3 regions of the Metabacillus sp. SLBN-84 genome follow, and region 3 is predicted to be linked to each of the others. Evidence: a T-box and tRNA genes for the amino acid it is inferred to sense, from the RefSeq annotation. Region 3 holds a T-box; the other regions hold tRNA genes.
The links. A T-box is a leader RNA that pairs with one kind of tRNA and senses whether it is charged. The one in region 3 lies ahead of serS (serine--tRNA ligase), so its partner is inferred to be a tRNA-Ser.
Positions count from the first base shown of each region.

Region 1 (9,476 bases), 3.6 Mb from region 3:
TACTGTATTGACGAAGAAGGTGCACTATTTTGACTAGATGTGGGGAGAAAGGCTTGTCCTGTTTTTGTATAACAGTTCAAAGATCATATAAATGCTTAAGAAATGCACGAATACGAGGCATTTTGGGCAGCTGGTGTAATAAATATTTTCAACAAAAAAAAGAACCTGGTGAGCTCCAAGTTCTTCCTCATTGCTGAATTGATACTAATACTCCGGGGTACAGCACTCACTATACGCTTTGGCCCCCTAATTTTTTGCTCTGCTGCAGAAGTTTGGACTCTCCCGTACGCTCCCACTCTTCCACTGTTTCATATGCTTTCTCAGGAGTGTATCCTTTCCCTACAAGCACGCCCATCAAAATAAATTCCTGAAGAATGTGAAGTGCATTGATCCCTCTTTGCACATCCTCAAGCCCTTCCTTCACCAAAAATTCCGTGTGCTTTACCCATTCGTCCGGAGTCTTGCCATCAATCACCGTTTTCCCGCCATTTTTACCGTAGCCTTCTTCAGCAGCCTCCGCAGCCGCTTTCGTTTCATGAACCGTACCAAACGGATGGTTTGGAGGAGCATAGATTGAATAAAGTTTCAGCGGAGACTTTCCAGTATTGGTGACATTGTGCCATGTTCCAGCAGGTATGAAGATCGCTGAATCATCATAGACGTTTCTCACGAAAGGCAATTGGTCCTTGCTCTTGCCCATCTGAACAATCCCCTGTCCCTCTTCAACCCGCAGGAACTGATCAACATCAGGATGCATCTCAAGACCAATATCTTCCCCTGGATTAATGCTCATGAGCGTAAGTTGCAGGTGAGTTCCGGTCCATAACGCCGTCCGGAAAGTATTGTTCTGCAGCGTTGCTTCATTAATATTAATTACAAACGGCTCTGGCCCATAATCCTTTAATGGGAGTCTGTACTCACTCATTTCAGAGGGGTAGCTGCCTGGATAATTCCAATAGGCCGGTTCTCTGTAATAGCTGTTCATCGGTGCATGAACTTGAGGATAATAAGGATTTGGATACCAGTAATTCGGATAATAATACATTCTTCTCCACCCTTTCAGCGCATATGAAAGCATTATATGCAGGGAGGTGGGCGGTGGGTACTTGGGTTATGTTTTATTCCTATTGAGGAAAGATTTTATTCGAATGATCAGCATTCTCAAAGAAATAGAAAAGACGAGCATTTCGCCCGTCCTCTGCTAAGTATAGATGATTCAATTTTAATCCCATTTTAGCGCCTTCGACCCACGTTATTAAAATTTCATATGGTAGTGATACTACTTTTATAGGAGAAACGAAGATTAAATTTGCTTATAGATAACTTTCTTCATAATTAGTTCAAACGATTATAACGGTAAATTCTTAGAGGAATCTATCCTCCTTAATTTATCTACCGTAAAGATAGCTTTTTTTCAAAGCCAACATTTGCTGATGTAGAAATTATTTTGTCACGCTTTAGCCTATATTATCAACAAAATTGATTTCTATGATGTACTTTCTTATGACTTCCAAAAAGCTTTCATTAAAGTTTTTCATAGATTAGTGTTAAAGTTTGATTCAGATAAGTATGCAATTCATCTATTGATAAACTTTCTTCTCGATGAGCTGATTCAATACTCCCATGATGAGGCGGTATGGAAAAATCATTTAACTCTCTAAGTTCTGAAATGACGATATGTTTATCAACTTTGAAATTACATTCAGAAGCATTTAGTAAGTTTATCATGCTTCCTAAACCTTCTTTATTACTTAATGGTCCTATTTTCTTCCCGTTGCTATCAACGTAAACACCTTTCAAATACTTCCTATATCTAAACTTAATACTATCCTCAAGTACAATTCTCACTGAACCTCTAAGTTCATCAACACTATGTCTTAAAGTACCATCTTTACAAAATGATTCTAATATCCGTAATCTTTTAAAATATTGATGTTCCATAAAGTCATCCATATCCTCATGATCCAGATCATCAAGCTTTCCATCATAGGTAATCGTTAACATTTTTGGACTTGCCTTTTCATATAACTTAAATACAAAAGAATCATTATGACTTAATATAAAGGTTTGCTTCGCTTTTTCGCTTTGATTAATAAGTATATTTATAGTTTTGTTTCTCCTAGTTCTATCAAAACTAGACAAAGGATCATCAAATATTATTATTTTTTCATGTATATTTTCATCAAGTTCTAGTTTAGCTAAGAAAAAGGCCAAAGCAAGAGTGCTTCTATCTCCATCACTTAATGCTTTTGAGGCATGTATTTTTTCAGAAGTTTCTTCAAATGAAATTTCTTTACCATTTAATGTTAGTACATAATTAACAGATGGATCTTTACTCCGTCCAACGATTACACTTTTAAGATCCTTGATTTCAAATTTTGTAGAGAATAATCTTAAATACTCATTAATCTTTCTACCGTAAAGTTCAAAGGTTTGTTTCGTGTAATTGTTTAATTGCTGTTGTTTTTCCTTATTTTCTTTATTATATAGCTTTAATTTTTTTTCCTTTTCTAAATAGTTATTACAGTAAGTGAGGACAGGTTCTTTGTATCTTTTTTGGCATTCTGTTAAACGGTCTAACTCATTTTCAATAGTATTTAAATCTGCAGTTTGTTTCTTTAGCATATCGATATCGATATTGCTTAGATTAAACTGATTGTTAATAAATTCAATAAAATAGTTTATTTTATCTAGTTCTTCTTTTAAAGATTCTAGATTCTCCGTATTTACGCGGCATATAGGATTTTTAAGTTTTTCATTTACATCTTCTAAAACAACATTATATAAATCCTCAATTTTCGTCTCAAAATCTATTGTAGTAGCAACATTACTTTTTAAAAGAGGGTTCCAAAACTCAACTAGTGCTTTGTTTCTTGAATAAAATGATTTAATTCTTTCTATTTCAAGTGAGAGGTTATATTCCTTTAATTCGTTTGAAAGCTTTTCACATGAAGCTTTCAAACGATTGTATTCATCGTTAAAGAATTGCTCATAAGATATAAGTAACTGACCTGAATTTTCTATACTCTGAGTACAAAAAGGACAACTTTTTTCATTATCTAGATTTATTGATTCAAATCCTTCTCCAATCCATTTTTCAGGATTTTCTATCCCTTTATTTTGGAGTTTTTTAATATGACTCTTCACAGTTTCTATATATTCTTGGTCAATATTAATCAGATTTTTCTCCAGAACATATTTAATATTTGTAATATCAAAAGGAAAATTCAATTCAGGAACTAACCCAAACTTATTAATTGCTTGTATATCTTTTTGTTTCATCGAGATTTCGAGTTCTTTCTTTTTTATATCTATTTTCTTATCAATATGAATATCTGGTTTTAATTTTAAAAATTCTTTAATGGTATGAATCTTTATATGCTTAACTATTTTTAATTCTAAACTCTGTAACTGTTCCTTGTGTTTTGTAATATCATTTTTTATTACTTTTATTTCTTCTGCTAATTGAACTCCCGATTCTCCAATTACAAATTGGTGCAAGTTTTTTTTGTGCGATATAGAGGTTTCAAAACCTGAATATATATTATTATTAATAAAAAAAGTATCAAAAATTTCAATGGTAGGCATTCTTCTATTCCATTTATTTTTTTTGAATACATGCTCTACTTCTGATAGTAATTTAACTTCCTGATCTTCATTAAAACCAATTGTTTTTCTACTAGTTATAACTTTGGGTTTACCTGTTTCTAAGGACTTTAAGATAGCTGTTAGAGTGGTTTTGCCACTTCCATTATTAGCATAGATAACGTTTAACTTTTCAAAGAAAGAGTTTATTTTCATATCACTGGCACTAAAATTGCTATATCTTCCAACACCTCTGATTTTAATAATCTTTTTAATCAAATAAATCCCCCTCATACGAACTTAATTCTAACCTTAGTCTACCATTAATTGGATTACTCAAGACTATACTTTCATTTAAAATATATATTCTATTGTAAACGACAACTTGGGGAAATTAAGCACCTAATTTATATTCGAAATTGTTAATACGTTACTTTTCCTAGCAATTTCACACGAACTTTCTCGTGCAAATTAGAAAATTTAACCCTTTTAAAATAACAAAAAAAGACTTCCTAACATATAGTTAGAAAGCCTTTAAATTCAATGTTTTTTAGATACCGGTGGTCGGGGTCGAACCGACACTCCAGAGGAACACGATTTTGAGTCGTGCGCGTCTGCCAATTCCGCCACACCGGCAAATTGATCATTTTTCGAACTGGATACTGGTTGATGCCGAGGACCGGAATCGAACCGGTACGGTAGTCACCTACCGCAGGATTTTAAGTCCTGTGCGTCTGCCAGTTCCGCCACCCCGGCTAAGGGTGAGTTCATAAAAATTGGAGGCGACACCCGGATTTGAACCGGGGATAAAGGTTTTGCAGACCTCTGCCTTACCACTTGGCTATGCCGCCTTAAGATTCTGGAGCGGAAGACGGGATTCGAACCCGCGACCCCCACCTTGGCAAGGTGGTGTTCTACCACTGAACTACTTCCGCACTCGCTGTAATTGTATCTTATGCAGCTGGTGCACAAAGATGACTGTTAAAGTGAAAATGGCTGGGCTAGCTGGATTCGAACCAGCGCATGACGGAGTCAAAGTCCGTTGCCTTACCGCTTGGCTATAGCCCAAAACAAAAATAAAAACCCTATTAAGTAAAAAGGGGCGACTGATGGGAATCGAACCCACGAATGCCAGAGCCACAATCTGGTGCGTTAACCACTTCGCCACAGCCGCCATTATACTATATAAGATTAATTAAATTGGCAGGGGTAGTAGGACTCGAACCCACACCGGAGGTTTTGGAGACCTCTGTTCTACCTTTAAACTATACCCCTGTATTCTTTTTTAAAAATGGTGGAGGGGGACGGATTCGAACCGCCGAACCCTGAGGGAGCGGATTTACAGTCCGCCGCGTTTAGCCACTTCGCTACCCCTCCACATTTCAGTGGTGCCGGCAAGAGGACTTGAACCCCCAACCTACTGATTACAAGTCAGTTGCTCTACCAATTGAGCTACACCGGCATATAAGTGTAAATGGTGGCTTGGGACGGAATCGAACCGCCGACACAAGGATTTTCAGTCCTTTGCTCTACCGACTGAGCTACCAAGCCTTTATAAAAATGGCGGTCCCGACCGGGATCGAACCGGCGATCTCCTGCGTGACAGGCAGGCATGTTAACCGCTACACCACGGGACCATTTGGTTGCGGGGACAGGATTTGAACCTGCGACCTTCGGGTTATGAGCCCGACGAGCTACCAGACTGCTCCACCCCGCGATAATAATAAGGTAATCTTTTTCGTCCCGATAAGTTGGTGTTAAACCTGCTTGACCGTTACGCTGCTGCTTTAAATTTTCATGGTGGAGGATGACGGGCTCGAACCGCCGACCCTCTGCTTGTAAGGCAGATGCTCTCCCAGCTGAGCTAATCCTCCGCAGCGAAAATATGTTGGTGACCCGTACGGGATTCGAACCCGTGTTACCGCCGTGAAAGGGCGGTGTCTTAACCGCTTGACCAACGGGCCATAAAGTTGTGGCGGAGAGCAAGGGATTCGAACCCTTGAGACGGGTTACCGCCTACACGATTTCCAATCGTGCTCCTTCGGCCACTCGGACAGCTCTCCAAAATGGCTCCGCAGGTAGGACTCGAACCTACGACCGATCGGTTAACAGCCGATAGCTCTACCACTGAGCTACTGCGGAATAATAATTTTCACCAGCCTGGCAACGTCCTACTCTCACAGGGGGAAACCCCCAACTACCATCGGCGCTAAAGAGCTTAACTTCCGTGTTCGGCATGGGAACGGGTGTGACCTCTTTGCCATCATCACCAGACATAGTGACAAAAATTATTATACTATGAAATCCGAAGATTTCAAGCTTTTTTTGAAAGAAGTTATTCTTTCAAAACTGAATAACGTTTGATAACAAGATTCACGTGCAATTCACGCTTAGTTAGACTGTGGTTAAGTCCTCGAACGATTAGTATCTGTCAGCTCCACACGTCACCGCGCTTCCACCTCAGACCTATCAACCTGATCATCTTTCAGGGTTCTTACTCACAAATGTGATGGGAAATCTCATCTTGAGGGGGGCTTCATGCTTAGATGCTTTCAGCACTTATCCCTTCCGCACATAGCTACCCAGCGATGCCTTTGGCAAGACAACTGGTACACCAGCGGTGCGTCCATCCCGGTCCTCTCGTACTAAGGACAGCTCCTCTCAAATTTCCTGCGCCCACGACGGATAGGGACCGAACTGTCTCACGACGTTCTGAACCCAGCTCGCGTACCGCTTTAATGGGCGAACAGCCCAACCCTTGGGACCGACTACAGCCCCAGGATGCGATGAGCCGACATCGAGGTGCCAAACCTCCCCGTCGATGTGGACTCTTGGGGGAGATAAGCCTGTTATCCCCGGGGTAGCTTTTATCCGTTGAGCGATGGCCCTTCCATGCGGAACCACCGGATCACTAAGCCCGACTTTCGTCCCTGCTCGACTTGTAGGTCTCGCAGTCAAGCTCCCTTGTGCCTTTACACTCTGCGAATGATTTCCAACCATTCTGAGGGAACCTTTGGGCGCCTCCGTTACATTTTAGGAGGCGACCGCCCCAGTCAAACTGCCCGCCTGACACTGTCTCCCAGCCCGGTAAGGGCTGCGGGTTAGAATTTCAATACAGCAAGGGTAGTATCCCACCAATGCCTCCACCGAAGCTGGCGCTCCGGTTTCCAAGGCTCCTACCTATCCTGTACAAGCTGTACCAAAATTCAATATCAGGCTGCAGTAAAGCTCCACGGGGTCTTTCCGTCCTGTCGCGGGTAACCTGCATCTTCACAGGTACTATAATTTCACCGAGTCTCTCGTTGAGACAGTGCCCAGATCGTTACGCCTTTCGTGCGGGTCGGAACTTACCCGACAAGGAATTTCGCTACCTTAGGACCGTTATAGTTACGGCCGCCGTTTACTGGGGCTTCGGTTCAAAGCTTCGCTTGCGCTAACCTCTCCCCTTAACCTTCCAGCACCGGGCAGGCGTCAGCCCCTATACTTCGCCTTGCGGCTTCGCAGAGACCTGTGTTTTTGCTAAACAGTCGCCTGGGCCTATTCACTGCGGCTTTTCAGGGCTATTCACCCTAAAAAGCACCCCTTCTCCCGAAGTTACGGGGTCATTTTGCCGAGTTCCTTAACGAGAGTTCTCTCGCTCACCTTAGGATTCTCTCCTCGCCTACCTGTGTCGGTTTGCGGTACGGGCACCTCTCACCTCGCTAGAGGCTTTTCTTGGCAGTGTGGAATCAGGAACTTCGGTACTAAATTTCCCTCGCCATCACAGCTCAGCCTTATATGGGAAGCGGATTTGCCTACTTCCCGGCCTAACTGCTTGGACGCGCATATCCAGCAGCGCGCTTGCCCTATCCTCCTGCGTCCCCCCATTGCTCAAATGGTGAGGAGGTGGTACAGGAATATCAACCTGTTGTCCATCGCCTACGCCTTTCGGCCTCGGCTTAGGTCCCGACTAACCCTGAGCGGACGAGCCTTCCTCAGGAAACCTTAGGCATTCGGTGGAGGGGATTCTCACCCCTCTTTCGCTACTCATACCGGCATTCTCACTTCTAAGCGCTCCACCAGTCCTTCCGGTCTGGCTTCGACGCCCTTAGAACGCTCTCCTACCACTGTTCGTAAGAACAGTCCGCAGCTTCGGTGATACGTTTAGCCCCGGTACATTTTCGGCGCAGAGTCACTCGACCAGTGAGCTATTACGCACTCTTTAAATGGTGGCTGCTTCTAAGCCAACATCCTGGTTGTCTAAGCAACTCCACATCCTTTTCCACTTAACGTATACTTTGGGACCTTAGCTGGCGGTCTGGGCTGTTTCCCTCTTGACTACGGATCTTATCACTCGCAGTCTGACTCCCGAGGAGCAAGTCTTTGGCATTCGGAGTTTGACTGAATTCGGTAACCCGATGAGGGCCCCTAGTCCAATCAGTGCTCTACCTCCAAGACTCTCATACTCGAGGCTAGCCCTAAAGCTATTTCGGAGAGAACCAGCTATCTCCAAGTTCGATTGGAATTTCTCCGCTACCCACACCTCATCCCCGCACTTTTCAACGTGCGTGGGTTCGGGCCTCCATTCAGTGTTACCTGAACTTCACCCTGGACATGGGTAGATCACCTGGTTTCGGGTCTACGACCACGTACTAATTCGCCCTATTCAGACTCGCTTTCGCTGCGGCTCCGTCTCATCAACTTAACCTTGCACGGGATCGTAACTCGCCGGTTCATTCTACAAAAGGCACGCCATCACCCGTTAACGGGCTCTGACTACTTGTAAGCACACGGTTTCAGGATCTTTTCACTCCCCTTCCGGGGTGCTTTTCACCTTTCCCTCACGGTACTGGTTCACTATCGGTCACTAGGTAGTATTTAGCCTTGGGAGATGGTCCTCCCGGATTCCGACGGGATTTCACGTGTCCCGCCGTACTCAGGATCCACTCTGGAGGGAACGAAGTTTCGACTACAGGGTTTTTACCTTCTATGACAGGCCTTTCCAGGCCGCTTCATCTACCCCGTTCCTTTGTAACTCCGTATAGAGTGTCCTACAACCCCAAGAGGCAAGCCTCTTGGTTTGGGCTGATTCCGTTTCGCTCGCCGCTACTTGGGAAATCGCATTTGCTTTCTCTTCCTCCGGGTACTTAGATGTTTCAGTTCCCCGGGTCTGCCTTCAGTACCCTATGTATTCAGGTAAAGATACTGTTCCATTACGAACAGTGGGTTTCCCCATTCGGAAATCTCTGGATCAAAGCTTACTTACAGCTCCCCAAAGCATATCGGTGTTAGTCCCGTCCTTCATCGGCTCCTAGTGCCAAGGCATCCACCGTGCGCCCTTCATAACTTAACCAAAATTGGTCAATCGTTTGTTTAGACTGTAAAGTCTAAGAAAATCACTATGGTAAGCGTAAATCTCAGTGAATTACTTGTTATCAATTACGTTATCCAGTTTTCAAAGAACAACCGGCAGATCATGAATGATTGCCTTCTTTCATATAGAGAGAATGATCTCTCAAAACTAAACAAAAACCAAAAGCGACCTCATATCCTTAGAAAGGAGGTGATCCAGCCGCACCTTCCGATACGGCTACCTTGTTACGACTTCACCCCAATCATCTACCCCACCTTAGGCGGCTGGCTCCTTACGGTTACCCCACCGACTTCGGGTGTTGCAAACTCTCGTGGTGTGACGGGCGGTGTGTACAAGGCCCGGGAACGTATTCACCGCGGCATGCTGATCCGCGATTACTAGCGATTCCAGCTTCATGCAGGCGAGTTGCAGCCTGCAATCCGAACTGAGAATGGTTTTATGGGATTGGCTAAACCTCGCGGTCTCGCAGCCCTTTGTACCATCCATTGTAGCACGTGTGTAGCCCAGGTCATAAGGGGCATGATGATTTGACGTCATC
Region 1 covers NZ_JBRJIP010000001.1:3,661,775-3,671,250, forward strand. The annotation lists gene RKD52_RS18465 (cupin domain-containing protein) at 230-1,045, opposite strand; gene RKD52_RS18470 (AAA family ATPase) at 1,525-3,864, opposite strand; tRNA gene RKD52_RS18475 (tRNA-Leu) at 4,141-4,221, opposite strand; tRNA gene RKD52_RS18480 (tRNA-Leu) at 4,256-4,341, opposite strand; tRNA gene RKD52_RS18485 (tRNA-Cys) at 4,363-4,436, opposite strand; tRNA gene RKD52_RS18490 (tRNA-Gly) at 4,446-4,520, opposite strand; tRNA gene RKD52_RS18495 (tRNA-Gln) at 4,579-4,653, opposite strand; tRNA gene RKD52_RS18500 (tRNA-His) at 4,687-4,759, opposite strand; tRNA gene RKD52_RS18505 (tRNA-Trp) at 4,787-4,860, opposite strand; tRNA gene RKD52_RS18510 (tRNA-Tyr) at 4,878-4,962, opposite strand; tRNA gene RKD52_RS18515 (tRNA-Thr) at 4,972-5,047, opposite strand; tRNA gene RKD52_RS18520 (tRNA-Phe) at 5,061-5,136, opposite strand; tRNA gene RKD52_RS18525 (tRNA-Asp) at 5,147-5,222, opposite strand; tRNA gene RKD52_RS18530 (tRNA-Met) at 5,226-5,302, opposite strand; tRNA gene RKD52_RS18535 (tRNA-Val) at 5,384-5,459, opposite strand; tRNA gene RKD52_RS18540 (tRNA-Glu) at 5,475-5,549, opposite strand; tRNA gene RKD52_RS18545 (tRNA-Ser) at 5,559-5,648, opposite strand; tRNA gene RKD52_RS18550 (tRNA-Asn) at 5,653-5,727, opposite strand; rRNA gene rrf (5S ribosomal RNA) at 5,744-5,859, opposite strand; rRNA gene RKD52_RS18560 (23S ribosomal RNA) at 5,987-8,917, opposite strand; rRNA gene RKD52_RS18565 (16S ribosomal RNA) at 9,121-9,476, opposite strand, start outside.
Region 1: it has a tRNA-Ser gene. The T-box ahead of serS (serine--tRNA ligase) is inferred to sense a tRNA for this amino acid. The anticodon was not compared.

Region 2 (9,476 bases), 940 kb from region 3:
AGCAGACCGTCAAGACGCTCTCCGAAATATGGGGTCTGAATTTCATTTTTATACGTCGGGCTTACCGTCGTGATCAAATCAGAGGCTACAAGAGCAGCTTTCATGAAATTGACCATGCCGTGAAACTCAAGCTGATCATTGTTGAAATAACGGTCATCAAGGCCAAGCAGATCATAAAGAATTTCTCTCGGAAAAATCCCCTGAAACTGCAGATTGTGAATCGTGAAGACTGCTTTCATATTTTCATAAAAAGACTGCGAGGCATATTCCTCTTTTAGAAGGAATGGAACCATACCTGTATGCCAGTCATGGCAGTGGATCACATCAGGCTGGAAGTCAACCGCCTTAATGGAATCAAGAACGGCTCTGCAGAAAAAAGAGAACCGTTCCCCGTCATCATAATGGCCATATAAAGAATCACGCTTAAAATAATATTCATGATCGATGAAATAATACGTGACACCCTCAAATTCAAGCTGCTCAATTCCGCAATATTGCCGTCTCCATCCGACAGGAACGACAATCTCCTTCACTTTCTTCATTTTGGATCGGAAGCGCTCTGGGATTTGCCCGTATTTAGGCAGGACTACTCTTATGTCCGTCCCGAGGCGCTTAAGCTCCTTCGGCAGTGCTCCCGCAACGTCGGCCAGGCCTCCTGATTTTACAAAGGGAACACATTCCGATACGACAAATAATACTTTCACGATTTCATCAGCGCTCCTTGTACCGTTCCTTTTCTGAGGACAACCGGAAGATCGGATGTTCCTTTCAGTTCAATGCCGCTTCCAACTTTGACATCTTTATCAAGCACGACATTTTCAAGAACACAGTCTTCACCGATTTGTGATTTCTGCATGATGATGCCGTTTTTCACAACGGTTCCTTTTCCGATATGAACGGCTCTGAAAATAATGCTGTTCTCAACATGTCCTTCGATTACGCTGCCATTTGCAATCATCGAATTTTTCACTACGGCGTTCTGGCCGTGGCGTGCAGGCGGCTCATCCTTTACTTTCGTTAAAATCGGACGATTTGTAAGGAACAGCTGCTGCCAGACTTCCGGCTTCAGCATTTCAAGGCTGTGGCGGTAATAGCTTTCAGTCGAATCGATAATGGCGACATATCCGTCAAATTCATAATCACAGATCATAAGCTTGTGGGTATTATCCATGATTACCTGGGCTATCGTTTTATATCCTGTCTGATTATTGTCATGAATCAGATTCAGCAGCAGTTTTGTTGACATGACATACATCTGCAGTGACTCGCCGTCTTTGCGGATTTCCGTTATGTCGCAGCCCATTTTCACATGCTTGGCAAGAACATCTTTAAAGTCGATATTGCAGACCGTATAGCTGTTTGCAATAACTGCGTATTCCTGCTTGCTTCTGAGGAAATAATCAATATGATCTGACAGCTGGCGGATCGATCCGAACTCGCTGTATTGATCATTTAAATGCGGTGACGGGAAGAAGAACAGTCCGTCACGCTTTCTGTTTAAGTCCCATTGCTTTCCTGAACCAAGATGGTCCATTAGAGAACGGTACTGGTATTTCGGAAAGATTGCTACACTGTCAATATCCGAGTTCACCATATTCGATAAGATAAAGTCTATTAATCTGTAGCGTCCTGCAAACGGGACCGCTGCCATTGAACGATTTACCGTCAAGTCCTCGATGGCACTTGTATACGTTGTTGCATCAATAATTCCCAGCATCCTTTGATTCATAGCTGTTCCACCTCTCGTATTCGTTTTTTTTCATCGGAAATAAATAGGATTTCACTGCTGACACGCACATCGTACTTAACGGTTACGCTCCTGCCGTTTGCTCGACTAATTCTTCCGTTACTAAAATGACTTCATCAATATCTTTATCCGAACGAATGACCATGCCATCCGGCACAACAAGTCCCGACGGAACAATCGCATTCTCAATATAAACATTATTGCCAATGACAGCATCCGGCATGACGACCGTATTTTTAAGGAAGGAGTGCTGTCCTACTGTTACACCCTGGAAAAGGACGGATTTATGAATGGTGCCGTATACGACACAGCCTTCGTTTACTAAAGATTCCGTCACTTCTGCGCCTTCTGACAGATACTGCGGCGGCTGATTCGGGTTGACAGAATAAATTCTCCAGTTATTGTCGAAAAGATCAAGCTCAGGATCGGCTTTTAGAAGATCCATATTTGCTTCCCACAGACTTTTCACTGTGCCGACATCCTTCCAGTAGCCTTTAAATGGATACGCAACAAGCTTTTTCTTTTCGTCAAGAAGCAGCGGAAGAACATCTTTTCCAAAGTCGTGGCTTGAATATGGATTGCGCTCATCCATTTCCAAAAACTCCTTAAGAATGGACCATTTGAAAATATAGATCCCCATGGAAGCAAGATTGTTTTTCGGGTTTTGCGGTTTTTCATCAAACTCTATAACTTCAAGATTAGCGTCAGTATTTAAGATACCGAACCGGCTCGCTTCATCCCACGGGACTTCTTTTACCGAAATAGAGACGTCGGCGTCTTTTTCGATATGATAGTCAAGCATGTCGGAATAATCCATTTTGTAAATATGATCACCTGACAAAATGAGTACATATTCAGGATCATACTGTTTTAAATAATTCATATTCTGATAGATGGCACTCGCTGTTCCTTTGTACCATTTCACTTCTGAAGATTCAGCATATGGAGGAAGAACCGTTACTCCTCCGTTTTTACGGTCAAGATCCCATGCACTGCCGATTCCGATGTAGGAATTCAGGACTAGCGGCTGATACTGCGTCAGCACACCAACAGTATCAATACCGGAGTTGCAGCAGTTGCTCAGTGTAAAATCAATGATTCTGTATTTTCCTCCAAATGGAACAGCCGGTTTCGCCAGATTTTGTGTCAGTGAACTTAATCTGCTACCCTTTCCTCCTGCCAATAACATTGCGACGCACTTTTTTTTCACCATGGTTGATTGTCTCCTCTCGTTTTTTAACTGCGCGTAATATGGATATTCCATATGGCGGAATGGTCATTGATATATGGTAAGGCTGATTATGCATCTTGCCTTCCTGTGCTTTCAGTTCTTTCCTGTTGATCTGGCCCGAGCCTCCAAATACGGCATCATCGCTGTTCAGCGTTTCAACATATCTGGTGTCAATCGGCACTCCGACTTTATAGTCATGGTACGTTTCAGGAGTGAAGTTACAAACGACAACAAGCTGTTCGTTCGGCTTAATCCCTTTACGGATAAAAGAAAAAATACTCTGGTCCGAATTATTGACGTCAATCCATTCAAAGCCTTCCTGCGAATGGTCAAGCTCATAAAGCGGACGCTGCCGTTTATACAGGGCAAGCAGTTCTTTCACATATACTCTGGATTTTTGATGCATGTCAAAGTCATCAAGCACCCAGTCAAGCTCCTCAAGGTCTTTCCATTCGTCAAACTGGGCAAATTCTCCGCCCATAAAAAGCAGCTTTTTGCCTGGATGTGCAAGCATATAGCCGAGCAAAAGTCTGTACTGTGCAAACTTCTGCCAGTAGTCACCCGGCATTTTATTCAGCAGTGAACGTTTTCCATGGACCACTTCATCATGTGAAAGCGGAAGGATAAAATTCTCTGTGAAAGCGTAAATCAGGGAAAAAGAAACTTTGTGATGAAGATCTTTCCGCTGTTCAGGAGGGGCTTCCATGTATTTGAGGATATCGTTCATCCAGCCCATATTCCATTTATAATTAAATCCCAGTCCTCCATCAGAGACAGGAGATGTAACAAGAGGAAAATCCGTAGAATCTTCGGCAATCATCAGTACGGAAGGATCGTACTCAAACACTTTCTCATTCAGTTTTCTTAAAAACTGAACAGCGAACGCATTCTCGTGAGGTTCATCCGTATTCTGCCAGTAAATCATATTTGCAACAGCATCAACCCTGAAACCGTCGATGTGGAACATTTCAAGCCAGAAGAGAGCATTTGAAATCAGAAAACTCTGCACTTCCGGTTTTCCAAGATCAAAGTTCGCCGTACCCCAGACAATATTCTCCCTGTCTTCAAATTTCTCATATTCAAAAACCGGTTCCCCGTCAAAGAAATAAAGTCCGTGTGCATCTTTGCAGAAATGGCCTGGAACCCAGTCCATAATGACTCCCAGGTTATTCTGGTGGCAAAGATCTATAAATGTCATCAAGTCGTGCGGGGTGCCGTAACGGCTTGTAGCCGAATAATAGCCTGTGCCCTGATATCCCCATGAACGGTCATATGGGTGCTCAATGATCGGCAAAAGTTCGATATGTGTAAACCCATGCTCAAGAACATACGGAATCAAGACATCCGCAAGCTCTAAATATGTATAAAGGCTGCCGTCTTCTTTCTTTTTCCAAGAGCAGATATTAAGTTCATAAATGTACATAGGGCGCTGATAAATTTCCTTCTGGCGCTTTTTTCTCTGCCAGTTTTTATCATTCCAATTATACCCTCCAAGATTGTAAACAACAGAAGCTGTATTTGGCTTCAGCTCAGAATAAAAGGCAAATGGATCAGCCTTCAGGATCTTTTCCTGCTTTTTTGTGATAATCTCATATTTATAGAGATCACCCTCTTCGATGCCGGCAATAAAAGCAGACCAGATTCCCTGTTCATTCAGCTTCTCAAGCTTGTGTCCTGTGCCGTCCCAGTGATTAAAATCACCTGCAACCCGCACCTCAAGCGCATGAGGAGCCCAAACTGTGAATACTGTTCCGCTTACACCGTTTCGCACGCTGCTGCGGGCACCAAACAATTCATGAGCTCTGAACAAATTTCCTTCATGGAAAAGATGCACCTCAAAATCAGTTGGCGTAGCAAGATTCATTCCCATCACCCTTTCTATAAAGTAATCTTAATTCTTATTTCAATCAGAAGGAAGAATTACCTTTTTTGTAAGCGCTTCTACTTATTGACACGATATGTCATGAACAGTCATTCATTTTTCAAAACATTATTCTTTTAAAATGATGTCGAATAAAGAAAGGAAGGAAGGATAGAGTGTTGGTGAAATGAACATCAGTCTTATTTACTAAATAGAAACATATTCGATGAGAAAATCCGGGCATATTAACCAAAAAATACAATCTCAGCAAATTCCGTATGCTATATCACGAAAACAGTTATTTCGACAAATCCTCTTATATTTGTCGAAATTTTCACGACCTTTTAATCACGGTTTCTTTATTACCATTACTTATACCTCTAATGGAAAACATTCAAACCTTTTTGAATAACAGAAATATATATTATTTGTTGAAAACATATTTTAAGGAAAAAAAAGATTTTTTGAAGTCTTATTTTAACGGGGAGAAGGTTTCATTCGTTCCTTGGAGACGGTCTAAGCTGCTTTGCGGGAGTTAATTTCGAGATCATGATTCACGGACGCATGATTTAGGATAAATACGTTCTATGCCGTTTTTCATACCTGCTTTTTATTTTCTTTTTTAACGACAAAAAAAGCGCTGCACAATGTGCAGCGCTTTTCAAATGATGACCCGTACGGGATTCGAACCCGTGTTACCGCCGTGAAAGGGCGGTGTCTTAACCGCTTGACCAACGGGCCGGAGCATGCCTTCTGGCGGAGAAGGAGGGATTTGAACCCTCGCGCCGCTTACGCGACCTACACCCTTAGCAGGGGCGCCTCTTCAGCCACTTGAGTACTTCCCCAGAATAAATGGCTCCGCAGGTAGGACTCGAACCTACGACCGATCGGTTAACAGCCGATAGCTCTACCACTGAGCTACTGCGGAAAATCATATATGCTCCTATAATAGGAATGGTGGGCCTAAATGGACTCGAACCATCGACCTCACGCTTATCAGGCGTGCGCTCTAACCAGCTGAGCTATAGGCCCATTATTGGAGCGGGTGATGGGAATCGAACCCACGACATCAGCTTGGAAGGCTGAGGTTTTACCATTAAACTACACCCGCAGTAAATAAAGATAAAATGGGGCGACTGATGGGAATCGAACCCACGAATGCCAGAGCCACAATCTGGTGCGTTAACCACTTCGCCACAACCGCCACTATCTGTAAAATTTTAAAGCTGCAAGATTTGCAAAAGCAAATGGTGGCTTGGGACGGAATCGAACCGCCGACACAAGGATTTTCAGTCCTTTGCTCTACCGACTGAGCTACCAAGCCTTTATAAAAATGGCGGTCCCGACCGGGATCGAACCGGCGATCTCCTGCGTGACAGGCAGGCATGTTAACCGCTACACCACGGGACCATTTGGTTGCGGGGACAGGATTTGAACCTGCGACCTTCGGGTTATGAGCCCGACGAGCTACCAGACTGCTCCACCCCGCGATAATAATAAATAATGCTTTTTTCCGATGCTCATTTAGAGCAGGACCGACCTGATCTCAGGAAACTGCTAGATCGTTACACTGCTTGCTGAAGATAAAAGAAATGGAGGAGGTAGAGGGATTCGAACCCCCGCGGGGTTTGACCCCCCTGTCGGTTTTCAAGACCGATCCCTTCAGCCGGACTTGGGTATACCTCCGTATGAAAATAGAATGGTGGACCTTGTAGGACTCGAACCTACGACCGGACGGTTATGAGCCGTCTGCTCTAACCAACTGAGCTAAAGGTCCTTTTTTGGTAGCGGCGGAGGGAGTCGAACCCACGACCTCACGGGTATGAACCGTACGCTCTAGCCAGCTGAGCTACACCGCCCCAGGAACAAAGTCAATTACTTCTATTAAAATGGTGGAGCCTAGCGGGATCGAACCGCTGACCTCCTGCGTGCAAGGCAGGCGCTCTCCCAGCTGAGCTAAGGCCCCTAAAAATCCAATGGTCGGGAAGACAGGATTCGAACCTGCGACCCCTTGGTCCCAAACCAAGTGCTCTACCAAGCTGAGCTACTTCCCGTAATATGGCGCGCCCGATAGGAGTCGAACCCATAACCTTTTGATCCGTAGTCAAACGCTCTATCCAATTGAGCTACGGGCGCGTATAAAAATGTGTGTGGTGCCGAGGACCGGAATCGAACCGGTACGGTAGTCACCTACCGCAGGATTTTAAGTCCTGTGCGTCTGCCAGTTCCGCCACCCCGGCTTATTCAAAGAGCGGAAGACGGGATTCGAACCCGCGACCCCCACCTTGGCAAGGTGGTGTTCTACCACTGAACTACTTCCGCAATATCATGCGGGTGAAGGGACTCGAACCCCCACGTCAAAGACACTAGATCCTAAGTCTAGCGCGTCTGCCAATTCCGCCACACCCGCATATTAAGGAAAAATGGTGTGCCATGAAGGACTCGAACCTTCGACCCTCTGATTAAAAGTCAGATGCTCTACCGACTGAGCTAATGGCACAAATATAATAAATCTGGTGGTGCCGGCGAGAGGACTTGAACCCCCAACCTACTGATTACAAGTCAGTTGCTCTACCAATTGAGCTACACCGGCATTTATAAAAAGCATGTCCAGAAATCATATGGTGGAGGATGACGGGCTCGAACCGCCGACCCTCTGCTTGTAAGGCAGATGCTCTCCCAGCTGAGCTAATCCTCCGGGTTTAATTTTTGTCAGCAGCCTGGCAACGTCCTACTCTCACAGGGGGAAACCCCCAACTACCATCGGCGCTAAAGAGCTTAACTTCCGTGTTCGGCATGGGAACGGGTGTGACCTCTTTGCCATCATCACCAGACATAGTGACAAAAATTATTATACTATGAAATCCGAAGATTTCAAGCTTTTTTTGAAAGAAGTTGTTCTTTCAAAACTGAATAACGTTTGATAACAAGATTCACGTGCAATTTACGCTTGATTAGACTGTGGTTAAGTCCTCGAACGATTAGTATCTGTCAGCTCCACACGTCACCGCGCTTCCACCTCAGACCTATCAACCTGATCATCTTTCAGGGTTCTTACTCACAAATGTGATGGGAAATCTCATCTTGAGGGGGGCTTCATGCTTAGATGCTTTCAGCACTTATCCCTTCCGCACATAGCTACCCAGCGATGCCTTTGGCAAGACAACTGGTACACCAGCGGTGCGTCCATCCCGGTCCTCTCGTACTAAGGACAGCTCCTCTCAAATTTCCTGCGCCCACGACGGATAGGGACCGAACTGTCTCACGACGTTCTGAACCCAGCTCGCGTACCGCTTTAATGGGCGAACAGCCCAACCCTTGGGACCGACTACAGCCCCAGGATGCGATGAGCCGACATCGAGGTGCCAAACCTCCCCGTCGATGTGGACTCTTGGGGGAGATAAGCCTGTTATCCCCGGGGTAGCTTTTATCCGTTGAGCGATGGCCCTTCCATGCGGAACCACCGGATCACTAAGCCCGACTTTCGTCCCTGCTCGACTTGTAGGTCTCGCAGTCAAGCTCCCTTGTGCCTTTACACTCTGCGAATGATTTCCAACCATTCTGAGGGAACCTTTGGGCGCCTCCGTTACATTTTAGGAGGCGACCGCCCCAGTCAAACTGCCCGCCTGACACTGTCTCCCAGCCCGGTAAGGGCTGCGGGTTAGAATTTCAATACAGCAAGGGTAGTATCCCACCAATGCCTCCACCGAAGCTGGCGCTCCGGTTTCCAAGGCTCCTACCTATCCTGTACAAGCTGTACCAAAATTCAATATCAGGCTGCAGTAAAGCTCCACGGGGTCTTTCCGTCCTGTCGCGGGTAACCTGCATCTTCACAGGTACTATAATTTCACCGAGTCTCTCGTTGAGACAGTGCCCAGATCGTTACGCCTTTCGTGCGGGTCGGAACTTACCCGACAAGGAATTTCGCTACCTTAGGACCGTTATAGTTACGGCCGCCGTTTACTGGGGCTTCGGTTCAAAGCTTCGCTTGCGCTAACCTCTCCCCTTAACCTTCCAGCACCGGGCAGGCGTCAGCCCCTATACTTCGCCTTGCGGCTTCGCAGAGACCTGTGTTTTTGCTAAACAGTCGCCTGGGCCTATTCACTGCGGCTTTTCAGGGCTATTCACCCTAAAAAGCACCCCTTCTCCCGAAGTTACGGGGTCATTTTGCCGAGTTCCTTAACGAGAGTTCTCTCGCTCACCTTAGGATTCTCTCCTCGCCTACCTGTGTCGGTTTGCGGTACGGGCACCTCTCACCTCGCTAGAGGCTTTTCTTGGCAGTGTGGAATCAGGAACTTCGGTACTAAATTTCCCTCGCCATCACAGCTCAGCCTTATATGGGAAGCGGATTTGCCTACTTCCCGGCCTAACTGCTTGGACGCGCATATCCAACAGCGCGCTTGCCCTATCCTCCTGCGTCCCCCCATTGCTCAAATGGTGAGGAGGTGGTACAGGAATATCAACCTGTTGTCCATCGCCTACGCCTTTCGGCCTCGGCTTAGGTCCCGACTAACCCTGAGCGGACGAGCCTTCCTCAGGAAACCTTAGGCATTCGGTGGAGGGGATTCTCACCCCTCTTTCGCTACTCATACCGGCATTCTCACTTCTAAGCGCTCCACCAGTCCTTCCGGTCTGGC
Region 2 covers NZ_JBRJIP010000001.1:1,007,488-1,016,963, reverse strand. The annotation lists gene glgA (glycogen synthase GlgA) at 1-704, opposite strand, end outside; gene RKD52_RS04990 (sugar phosphate nucleotidyltransferase) at 701-1,729, opposite strand; gene RKD52_RS04985 (glucose-1-phosphate adenylyltransferase) at 1,812-2,957, opposite strand; gene glgB (1,4-alpha-glucan branching enzyme) at 2,911-4,842, opposite strand; tRNA gene RKD52_RS04975 (tRNA-Glu) at 5,509-5,580, opposite strand; tRNA gene RKD52_RS04970 (tRNA-Ser) at 5,594-5,684, opposite strand; tRNA gene RKD52_RS04965 (tRNA-Asn) at 5,693-5,767, opposite strand; tRNA gene RKD52_RS04960 (tRNA-Ile) at 5,795-5,871, opposite strand; tRNA gene RKD52_RS04955 (tRNA-Gly) at 5,877-5,950, opposite strand; tRNA gene RKD52_RS04950 (tRNA-His) at 5,968-6,043, opposite strand; tRNA gene RKD52_RS04945 (tRNA-Phe) at 6,088-6,163, opposite strand; tRNA gene RKD52_RS04940 (tRNA-Asp) at 6,174-6,249, opposite strand; tRNA gene RKD52_RS04935 (tRNA-Met) at 6,253-6,329, opposite strand; tRNA gene RKD52_RS04930 (tRNA-Ser) at 6,433-6,525, opposite strand; tRNA gene RKD52_RS04925 (tRNA-Ile) at 6,540-6,616, opposite strand; tRNA gene RKD52_RS04920 (tRNA-Met) at 6,622-6,698, opposite strand; tRNA gene RKD52_RS04915 (tRNA-Ala) at 6,730-6,805, opposite strand; tRNA gene RKD52_RS04910 (tRNA-Pro) at 6,817-6,893, opposite strand; tRNA gene RKD52_RS04905 (tRNA-Arg) at 6,899-6,975, opposite strand; tRNA gene RKD52_RS04900 (tRNA-Leu) at 6,991-7,079, opposite strand; tRNA gene RKD52_RS04895 (tRNA-Gly) at 7,090-7,161, opposite strand; tRNA gene RKD52_RS04890 (tRNA-Leu) at 7,169-7,249, opposite strand; tRNA gene RKD52_RS04885 (tRNA-Lys) at 7,264-7,339, opposite strand; tRNA gene RKD52_RS04880 (tRNA-Thr) at 7,357-7,432, opposite strand; tRNA gene RKD52_RS04875 (tRNA-Val) at 7,462-7,537, opposite strand; rRNA gene rrf (5S ribosomal RNA) at 7,558-7,673, opposite strand; rRNA gene RKD52_RS04865 (23S ribosomal RNA) at 7,801-9,476, opposite strand, start outside.
Region 2: it has a tRNA-Ser gene. The T-box ahead of serS (serine--tRNA ligase) is inferred to sense a tRNA for this amino acid. The anticodon was not compared.

Region 3 (9,476 bases):
CCGATAACAGCTTTTTTTACTATTCCATGGTCATCCTTTAATTCAAATGGAGGGGTGATCGAAATGGCTCCCCGCTCAACAGCCCCTTTGTAAGCCTTTTCAACATTATCCACGACAAGGGCAATATCCCTTACTCCGTCACCATGTTTTTTAACAAATTCAGCGACACGTGAGGTATCATTCAAAGAACCTGTAATCATCAGACGGACTTTTTGCTGCTGCAGGACGTAGGAGACTGTCTCTCTGTTGCCGGTTTCAAGACCGGAGTAGGCGACAAGCTTAAATCCGAAAGCCGTACAGAAATAATGCGCAGACTGCTTGGCATTTCCTGAATACATTTCCAAATAATCAACATCTTTTACCGGAAAAAAATCCTCTGTCACTGCATCCATTGCAACTGTTTCCTCACGCATAAAAATCCCTCCATTTTATGAATATTAGTACTATTCCGAATCTATCATACGGAAAATGAAACAAATGAGGCAAGAGTTCAAAGTAAAGCTAGAACGCTTTTCTGCAGTGATGCGGACCGGCATAATTCCCTCCTTTCCATGGCAGGATAATTGGAAACTTTTCTTTTTTGGGAAATGCCCGCTCTTTTCCTATTAACACTGTGATACAATGAAATTTGTCTGTTTTGATAGATTTTTTTGCGTAGGAGGACACGTGATGAATGGCGTACCGTTTATTACTGTGGAAGGACCGATTGGCGTAGGGAAAACTTCACTTGCAAAGGCGATAGCAGAACACTATCACTTTCATTTGCTGAAAGAAATTGTGGATGAAAATCCGTTTCTCGGCAAATTTTATGAAAACATCGAAGAGTGGAGCTTCCAGACAGAAATGTTCTTCCTCTGTAACCGATATAAGCAGCTAGAAGATATTGCCCAGTTGTTTTTGAAAAAGAGTCAGCCGGTTGTGGCAGATTACCATATCTATAAAAACCTCATTTTTGCAAAGCGCACTCTTAAAAAAGAACAATACGATAAATACCTCGACATATATTCCATTTTGACAAGCGACATGCCAAAACCAAACTTGATCATATACTTAGATGCAAGTCTTGAAACGCTTCTCGCGAGAATCGACAAGCGCGGAAGAGAGATCGAGAAAAAGATAGAACCGGGATACCTGAAGCAGCTGTCCGAGGATTATGAAGTGGCCATGTCACAATGGGAAAAGGAACACCCGTCCATCCCTGTACTGAGGTTCAGCGGGGACGAGCTTGATTTTGTCCAAAACGAAAAAGATTTGGCCTATATCTTTAAGCGTCTGGATGAATCTTTACACGAAGGAGCTAAAGCTAAATGAATTTGAGAGAAAAATACAGCATACCGAACAATGCTGTGATTACTATAGCGGGCACTGTCGGCGTCGGCAAGTCGACGATGACCAATGCGCTTGCAAATGCCCTGAACTTCCGCACCTCATTTGAAAAAGTAGATACAAATCCGTATCTTGATAAGTTTTACGCAGATTTTGAAAGATGGAGCTTCCACCTGCAGATCTACTTCCTCGCAGAACGCTTCAAAGAGCAAAAGCGCATCTTTGAATATGGCGGCGGATTTATTCAGGACCGTTCCATTTATGAAGACACAGGCATTTTCGCAAAAATGCACTACGAAAAAGGGACGATGACAGAAGTTGATTATGAAACCTACACGAATCTTTTCGATGCGATGGTCATGACGCCTTACTTCCCTCACCCTGACCTTCTGATTTACCTCGAAGGCAGCCTTGACGACATTCTGTCCCGCATCAAAGAGCGCGGACGCCCGATGGAGCAGCAGACACCTGTTGCCTACTGGGAAGAAATGCACCGCCGCTATGAAGACTGGATCAACAACTTCAATGCGTGCCCGGTGCTGCGCCTGAACATCAATGATTACGACATCATGAATGACGAAGGTTCCATCGAGCCGATCGTTGAGCGCGTTGCCCATTTTATTGAGCAGACCAGACTGCTGAAAAAATAACCGATTTAAGCCTTTTTCGAAAGGCTTTTTTTGTTGCCGAATTACAGGCAAAAAACCAACTGCTCCTCACTCCGGCACTTGTGCGATACAGGTGAATATCTTAATAGACGAATGCTGGTATTTAAAAAGGAGAAGCGAGACATGGGAAAGGTAAACTTTAATAAATCCGTAAAATCCGGGCATAGAATGGATCAATTCCAAGAAAAGGACCAGACCGGGCACACCCAGGATCAGTCTCAGACAGCTATGCAAAATCCGTTTCTTGAAGGAACTGAACAGGACCTGCAGCAAAATGCCAATCAAAATCCTATTTTAAATCCTAATCAGGAGCAAACGCTTGAAAGTCAGACTCAGCGGCAGCGCCATGGAGATCAGACTCAGGGAGCACAAACAATAGGAGGGCACACCAATCATTCTCCTCTGACTAACAACCAGACCATCACAACTGATGTCAGCGGTGTTACGGTAAATGTGACTTGCTGCTGCGAAAAGGAGAAAAAACCTTTGAAAGAATACTGCGAGAAGGGCTGTACATGCAAAGATTGCAAAGAAAAGAGAGACTGTGGATACTCGGGCAGTAAAAAAGAGGAAAAATGCAATGATGACTGCGACTGCTGCACAAGAGATCTGGCTGCACTGCTTGAAAGCCTGAGGGTCTTTCAAACTACAGCAGAAGATACTACCGGTATTGATATTTATCTGACTGGTTCCCCATCGCTGGTCAATCCCTTTAGAGATCAGATTATCACAAGTGTAAACGAATGCGGAGCTTTTACATTCCGGGGACTGGGTCAACTTGCCCCCCGGCCAAATACGACCGTTCAGATTTGTAAAACAGCAGGAGTCAGTGCTGCTGCCGGCAGCCCTGAGTTCAGCTTCCTGCAGAGCGCGGGGGCGGCATGCCTGAATTCTTTGGACAGGAAAAAGAGAACGTGCTGCGGGTGCTGTGCAGAAAACATAGCAGAAGACCTTTTATTTGCCTCAAGATTTGGTTTGAATGTCAGCTTGCTCGTTGACGGTCTGACGGGTCTTAATAACCTGGTCGTTTTAAACGTGTGCGGCTGTCTTGCATTCTTTACAACAGTCAGTATTATCGGAGTGCCATCGGAGATTTATGCTTTTAGTGTGTGTTCCATTACAGGATTTACTGTTCTTTGATAGCGAACCCGCCTAAACTCTGAACAAAACATTGAATAGATACAAAAAGACCGCTGCAAAAGCAGCGGCCTTCAATTCAATCTCCAATTATTATGCGCGTAATAACCGGAATTTATATTTAAAATGGAGGAGGTAGAGGGATTCGAACCCCCGCGGGGTTTGACCCCCCTGTCGGTTTTCAAGACCGATCCCTTCAGCCAGACTTGGGTATACCTCCGTACTGACAAGAATTAATATATCATATAGAAAATATGCCTGTCAACGTTTCTAAAAAACTTTTTTCGAAAAAAATCAGAGGGCCAAAACGGCTGTTTGGGCCCTCCAGTATAACAAACCATTATCTTGATAGAACTTCTCTGTTACCCATGTATGGACGCAGAACTTCAGGGATGATGACTGTCCCGTCTTCCTGCTGGTAATTTTCAAGAATCGCTGCAACCGTGCGTCCGATGGCAAGTCCTGAACCGTTCAGTGTGTGAACAAACTCAGGTTTTCCTTTAGGCTCGCGTCTGAAGCGGATGCCTGCACGGCGTGCCTGGAACGCTTCAAAGTTACTGCAAGAAGAAATTTCGCGGTATGTTTCCTGGCTCGGAATCCATACTTCGATGTCGTATTTTTTCGCAGCCGTAAATCCGAGATCAGCTGTGCACATTCTCAGAACGCGGTACGGAAGTCCAAGAAGCTGCAGAACCTTTTCAGCGTGTCCTGTCAGTTTTTCAAGCTCATCGTAAGAGTCTTCCGGTTTTACGAATTTCACAAGCTCTACTTTGTTAAATTGATGCTGGCGGATCAGACCTCTTGTATCTCTTCCCGCAGAACCTGCTTCAGAACGGAAGCAAGAGCTGAACGCTGCATAGTTGATCGGCAGCTGATCGACAGACATGATTTCTTCGCGGTGCATGTTCGTAACCGGTACCTCAGCAGTCGGGATCAGAAAGTACTCCTCGTCTGCAATTTTGAATGCATCTTCCTCAAACTTCGGAAGCTGTCCTGTACCCGTCATGCTCGCTCTGTTGACGATGTACGGAGGAAGAACTTCCGTATAGCCGTGCTCATCAATATGAAGATCAAGCATGAAGCTGATCAGCGCACGCTCAAGACGGGCACCAAGACCTTTGTAAAAAACAAAGCGGCTTCCTGTTACTTTTCCTGCACGCTCAAAATCAAGGATTCCCAAATGGTCGGCTACATCCCAGTGAGGCTTCGGCTCGTATGCAAATGACGGAACTTCGCCCCACTCGCGGTGAAGAATGTTATCATCCTCCGTTTCACCGACCGGCACACTTTCGTGGGGAATGTTCGGGATAGACAGCATCAGGTTTTCAAGCTCAGCTTCTACTTGTCTGAGCTCTTCATCCATTTCCTTCACCTTGTCGCCAACTTCACGCATCTCTTTAATCAGGTGATCGGCATCCTGCTTTTCGCGCTTCATGACGGCAATTTGGCCGGAAACCTCGTTGCGTTTGCTTTTATAAACCTCAACCTCAGAAATCAGATCACGGCGTTTTTGGTCAAGCTCTTCAAATTTGGCAAAGTCGCCTAAATCTTCTCCGCGATGAGAGAGCTTTTCTTTTACCTCTTCAAAATTAGCCCGCAAGTATTTAATATCCAGCATCCTAAACACTCCTTTATCTTTTTTTTGCAAATAAAAAACTCCCGTCCCTGGTAAAGGGACGGAAGTTGTATCCGCGTTGCCACCCTAATTGAAGGCAGAATCCTGCGCCTTCCTCTTAGCAGGATAACGGCCTGTTCCGGACATATCTAGTCTCCGAAGATTTCAATACATCATTCAAGGATGGATTCACAAGGCTCTCACACCGGTTCGCACCTGCCACCGGCTCTCTTTGGAAAGAAACACTTGCTACTGGTTCCTGTCATCACGTTGTGCTTATTTAAGTAATTCATAATTTACTACAAGTTTGATACGGTTGCAAGGGTTTTATACGCTTAATTTTTCTTTTGCCTGTTCCGCCATGCGGACAAAAAGACCTGTCATCCTGTGATCATCCGTTAATTCCGGATGGAAGGAGCAGCCAAGGAACTGGCCCTGTCTTGCAGCGACAATGCGTCCATCGTGTTTAGAAAGGATCTCAACGTCTTCTCCAACCTCCACAATATGAGGGGCTCTGATGAAAACCCCGGTGAAGTCTTCTGCTACATCCGTGATGTTAAGCTCCGCTTCAAAACTGTCGCGCTGACGCCCGAAGGAATTCCGTTCGACGGTTACATCCATGACACCAAGATGGCCTTCTTCATATCCGACAATGTTTTTCGCAAGAAGAATCAGGCCTGCACACGTTCCGAACATCGGTTTTCCTTGTGCAGCAAACGTTTTTAAGGGACCCATGAACCCGTATTTATCAATCAGGCGTCGCATCGTCGTGCTTTCACCGCCCGGAATAATCAGACCGTCAAGCTCATCAAGCTGCTCAGTCCGTTTGACAACGATCCCTTCAGCTCCGCTTTCCTCAATGGAGCGGATGTGCTCTCTGACGGCACCCTGAAGGCCAAGTACACCAATTTTAAGCATGACTCTTCTACTCCTTTGTGATTACCAGCCGCGCTCCTGCATTCTGTTTTCAGGAAGCAGTGTTGAGATCTCGATGCCTTTCATTGCCGTTCCAAGACCTTTAGAAAGGCTTGCAATCAACTCATAATCTTCAAAATGAGTTGTTGCTTCAACAATCGCACGTGCAAATTTAGCAGGATTTTCTGACTTGAAGATACCAGATCCGACAAATACTCCGTCAGCACCAAGCTGCATCATTAGAGCAGCATCTGCAGGTGTTGCCACTCCGCCTGCTGCAAAGTTAACTACCGGAAGGCGTCCTTCATGTTTAATTTGAAGAAGAAGCTCATAAGGCGCACCTAACAGCTTCGCTTCTGTCATCAGCTCGTCTGTGCTCATGCTTGCGATTCTGCGTACTTGTCCATTTACTTTGCGCATGTGGCGGACAGCCTCAACAATGTTGCCTGTTCCCGGCTCGCCTTTTGTGCGGAGCATAGAAGCTCCTTCTGCAATACGTCTTGTCGCTTCGCCTAAATCACGGCATCCGCAGACAAACGGTACAGTGAAGTCGCGCTTGTTCAAGTGATATTCTTCATCAGCAGGAGTCAATACTTCACTCTCATCGATATAATCAACACCCATAGCTTCTAATACGCGTGCTTCTACAATATGTCCGATGCGCGCTTTTGCCATAACAGGAATGGATACTGCTCCCATAACCGCCTCAACAATTGTCGGATCTGCCATGCGGGCAACTCCGCCTGCTGCGCGGATGTCCGCAGGAACGCGCTCAAGCGCCATAACGGCAACTGCGCCTGCTTCCTCTGCAATTTTAGCCTGTTCAGCGTTCACAACATCCATGATGACGCCGCCTTTTTGCATTTCTGCCATGCCGCGCTTTACGCGGTCAGTACCTGTATTGTTCATTCTATATCCCCCTCGTAATAGATAAAAATTGATCTAGCACATATAGCTTATTCTAAACTAAGTTATCAAAAAATCCTATCAAAATTAACGGAATAATAGTAACATTTCAAACAAACGGCTGTCATATTTCCTTTAAAAGAAATTATTGTAAAAAAAGAGATTTGCCCGATTTGAGCAAATCTCTTTCCTTTAAAACCAGCCAGTTACGGTATCTGTCACTGTGCCCCATAATCCTGCAAAGAATCCTCCGATTCCTCTCATGGAAAGGACAAACCAGTTCGCTTTCTCAACGCTGCTCTTTGTGACAAGGTCAACGCTTGCTTCGCTTTTTTCTTCAAGGAAACCAAAATCCTGGCCTTCACCGCTGTATTGAACGGTCATAGAGCCGATCTTTTCGCCTTTTTTCACCGGCGCCTGGACTTCATTTTCAGCATTAACTTTCTTCTCATCAAAAACGTAGCTTGGCTTGTACGCATTTTTTTCGCCGTTTTTAACAACTAGAGACAACGGCTCATTTGTTGCAACAGCCACTTCTTTTTCTTTTCCTTTCACAACAGAAAGGTTTGATTTGTCTTTGATTTGATAGTTTTCAGGATATACTTCTTCCATCTTGAAGTTATTGTACGCATAATCAATCATCTTTTTTGTTTCTTTAAAGCGCGGAGTGTGAAGTCCGTCGCTGCCCTGTGCATTTAAAACAACCGTAATGACACGCATGTCATTTCGTTCAGCTGTAGCAGTGAAAGATGAACCTGCAGATTTCGTGGAACCCGTTTTCAGGCCGTCAACGCCTTCTGTTTCAAAAAGAAGGCCTTCAAGCATCCAGTTCCAGTTATCCATTTTAATCGCATCATCTGTTCCTTCTCTGAAGGTTTTTCTTGGAATGCTTGCTGTTTCAAGCACTTCCGGATAGTCATTAATGAGTTTTTGTGAAAGAAGAGCCATGTCGCGTGCTGACATTTTGTTTTCAGCATCTGCACTCGTTCCTTCAGGATGCTGTCCAATCAGGTCTCCATTATCAAGACCAGTTGAGTTTACAAATTCATAGTTTTTAAGACCAAGATCTTTCGCTTTTTCATTCATCAATTTAACAAAATTCGATTCAGATCCTGCTACAATTTCAGCAAGACCGATCGCTGCACCGTTTGCAGAGTAAATGCTCATTGCTTCAAAGAGTTCTTTTACATTGTATGTACCGTCTTTTCGCAATGGAACATTTGAGAGGCTGCGGTTTTGGGAGATGCTGTAAACATAGTCACTCGGTGTATAGGTTTGATCCCACTTGATTTTCCCTTCGTTTACAGCTTCAAGAACAAGGTATTCTGTCATGATTTTTGCCATACTTGCGATCGGCAGAAGCTCATCGGCATTTTTGCCGTACAGGATCTTTCCTGTAGATGCCTCTACTAAAATGGCTCCTTTTGCATTTACTCCAACTGGATCGTTCTCTGCCGCTTTTGCTCCTGTACCCGGCAATACTGCAGTCACTGCCAGAACAGCCGCAAGAAAAACAGACAGCAGGCATTTTACTTTCATGTTGCTCAACTTCATAACCTCCACCGTTTTTTATCTATTTTTTTATTCAATAATTGACCTTATTTACAAACAACAAAGTCGATTTTATCACACTATGATTAAAAAAAATAGACAGAGTCTGAGACTCTGTCCTAAAGATTGAACATTGTATTACATTTCAGGTCAAACGGCCTAAAAATCTTATGATAACGAGTAGTTAGGTGATTCTTTTGTAATCTGAACATCATGCGGGTGGCTTTCGCGGAGACCTGCGCCGGTCATGCGGACAAACTGGGTGTTTTCGCGAAGCTCTTCAAGATTGGCTGTTCCGCAGTAGCCCATGCCTGAGCGGATGCCCCCGACAAGCTGATAAATCGTATCTGAAAGAGGTCCTTTATAAGGCGTTCTGCCCTCAATGCCTTCCGGAACAAACTTCTTGTTGTCTTCCTGGAAGTAGCGGTCCTTGCTTCCTTTTTCCATGGCGCCGACAGACCCCATGCCGCGGTAGACTTTAAAGCGTCTGCCTTGGTAGATCTCTGTTTCGCCCGGGCTTTCAGATGTTCCTGCAAGAAGGCTTCCGAGCATAACAGCATGTCCGCCTGAAGCAAGTGCTTTTACGATGTCGCCTGAATATTTAATGCCGCCGTCTGCGATAATAGTAATGCCGAGGTTTCTTGCTTCTGTCGCACAGTCGTATACAGCCGTGATCTGAGGAACACCTACGCCTGCAACAACACGTGTTGTACAGATTGATCCAGGTCCGATTCCGACTTTTACAACATTCGCTCCGGCTTCAGCAAGAGCTCTTGTCGCTTCTGCAGTCGCCACGTTTCCGGCGATAATATTCAGTTCAGGGAACTCGCTTCTGATCGTTTTGACCATGTCGAGAACGCCTTTTGAATGACCGTGTGCCGTATCAACTACAATCGCATCAACATTGGCTTCAACAAGTTTTCTAACGCGGGTCATCGTATCTGACGTCACACCTACGGCTGCACCTACAAGAAGGCGGCCGTGTTCATCTTTTGCAGAGTTTGGGAACTCGATGACTTTTTCAATATCTTTAATCGTGATTAATCCTTTTAAAACACCTTCATCATCAACAAGAGGAAGTTTTTCGATTTTGTGTTTTTGAAGAATGCTCTCTGCATCCTTTAACGTTGTTCCGACAGCTGCCGTTACAAGGTTATCTTTTGTCATAACCTCTGAGATCTTGATGGAGAAATCCTGAATAAAACGCATATCCCGGTTTGTAATGATGCCGACTAGCTTTTGCTCGTCTTCATTGTTGACGACAGGAACACCTGAAATGCGGTATTTTCCCATCAAATGCTCCGCATCATATACCTGGTGGTCAGGAGTTAAAAAGAATGGGTTTGTAATAACACCCC
Region 3 covers NZ_JBRJIP010000001.1:71,388-80,863, forward strand. The annotation lists gene hppD (4-hydroxyphenylpyruvate dioxygenase) at 1-413, opposite strand, end outside; gene RKD52_RS00395 (deoxynucleoside kinase) at 670-1,311, shown strand; gene RKD52_RS00400 (deoxynucleoside kinase) at 1,308-1,976, shown strand; gene RKD52_RS00405 (hypothetical protein) at 2,118-3,134, shown strand; tRNA gene RKD52_RS00410 (tRNA-Ser) at 3,259-3,351, opposite strand; gene serS (serine--tRNA ligase) at 3,472-4,749, opposite strand; T-box leader at 4,801-5,021, opposite strand; gene pdxT (pyridoxal 5'-phosphate synthase glutaminase subunit PdxT) at 5,074-5,664, opposite strand; gene pdxS (pyridoxal 5'-phosphate synthase lyase subunit PdxS) at 5,686-6,570, opposite strand; gene RKD52_RS00430 (serine hydrolase) at 6,760-8,115, opposite strand; gene guaB (IMP dehydrogenase) at 8,287-9,476, opposite strand, start outside.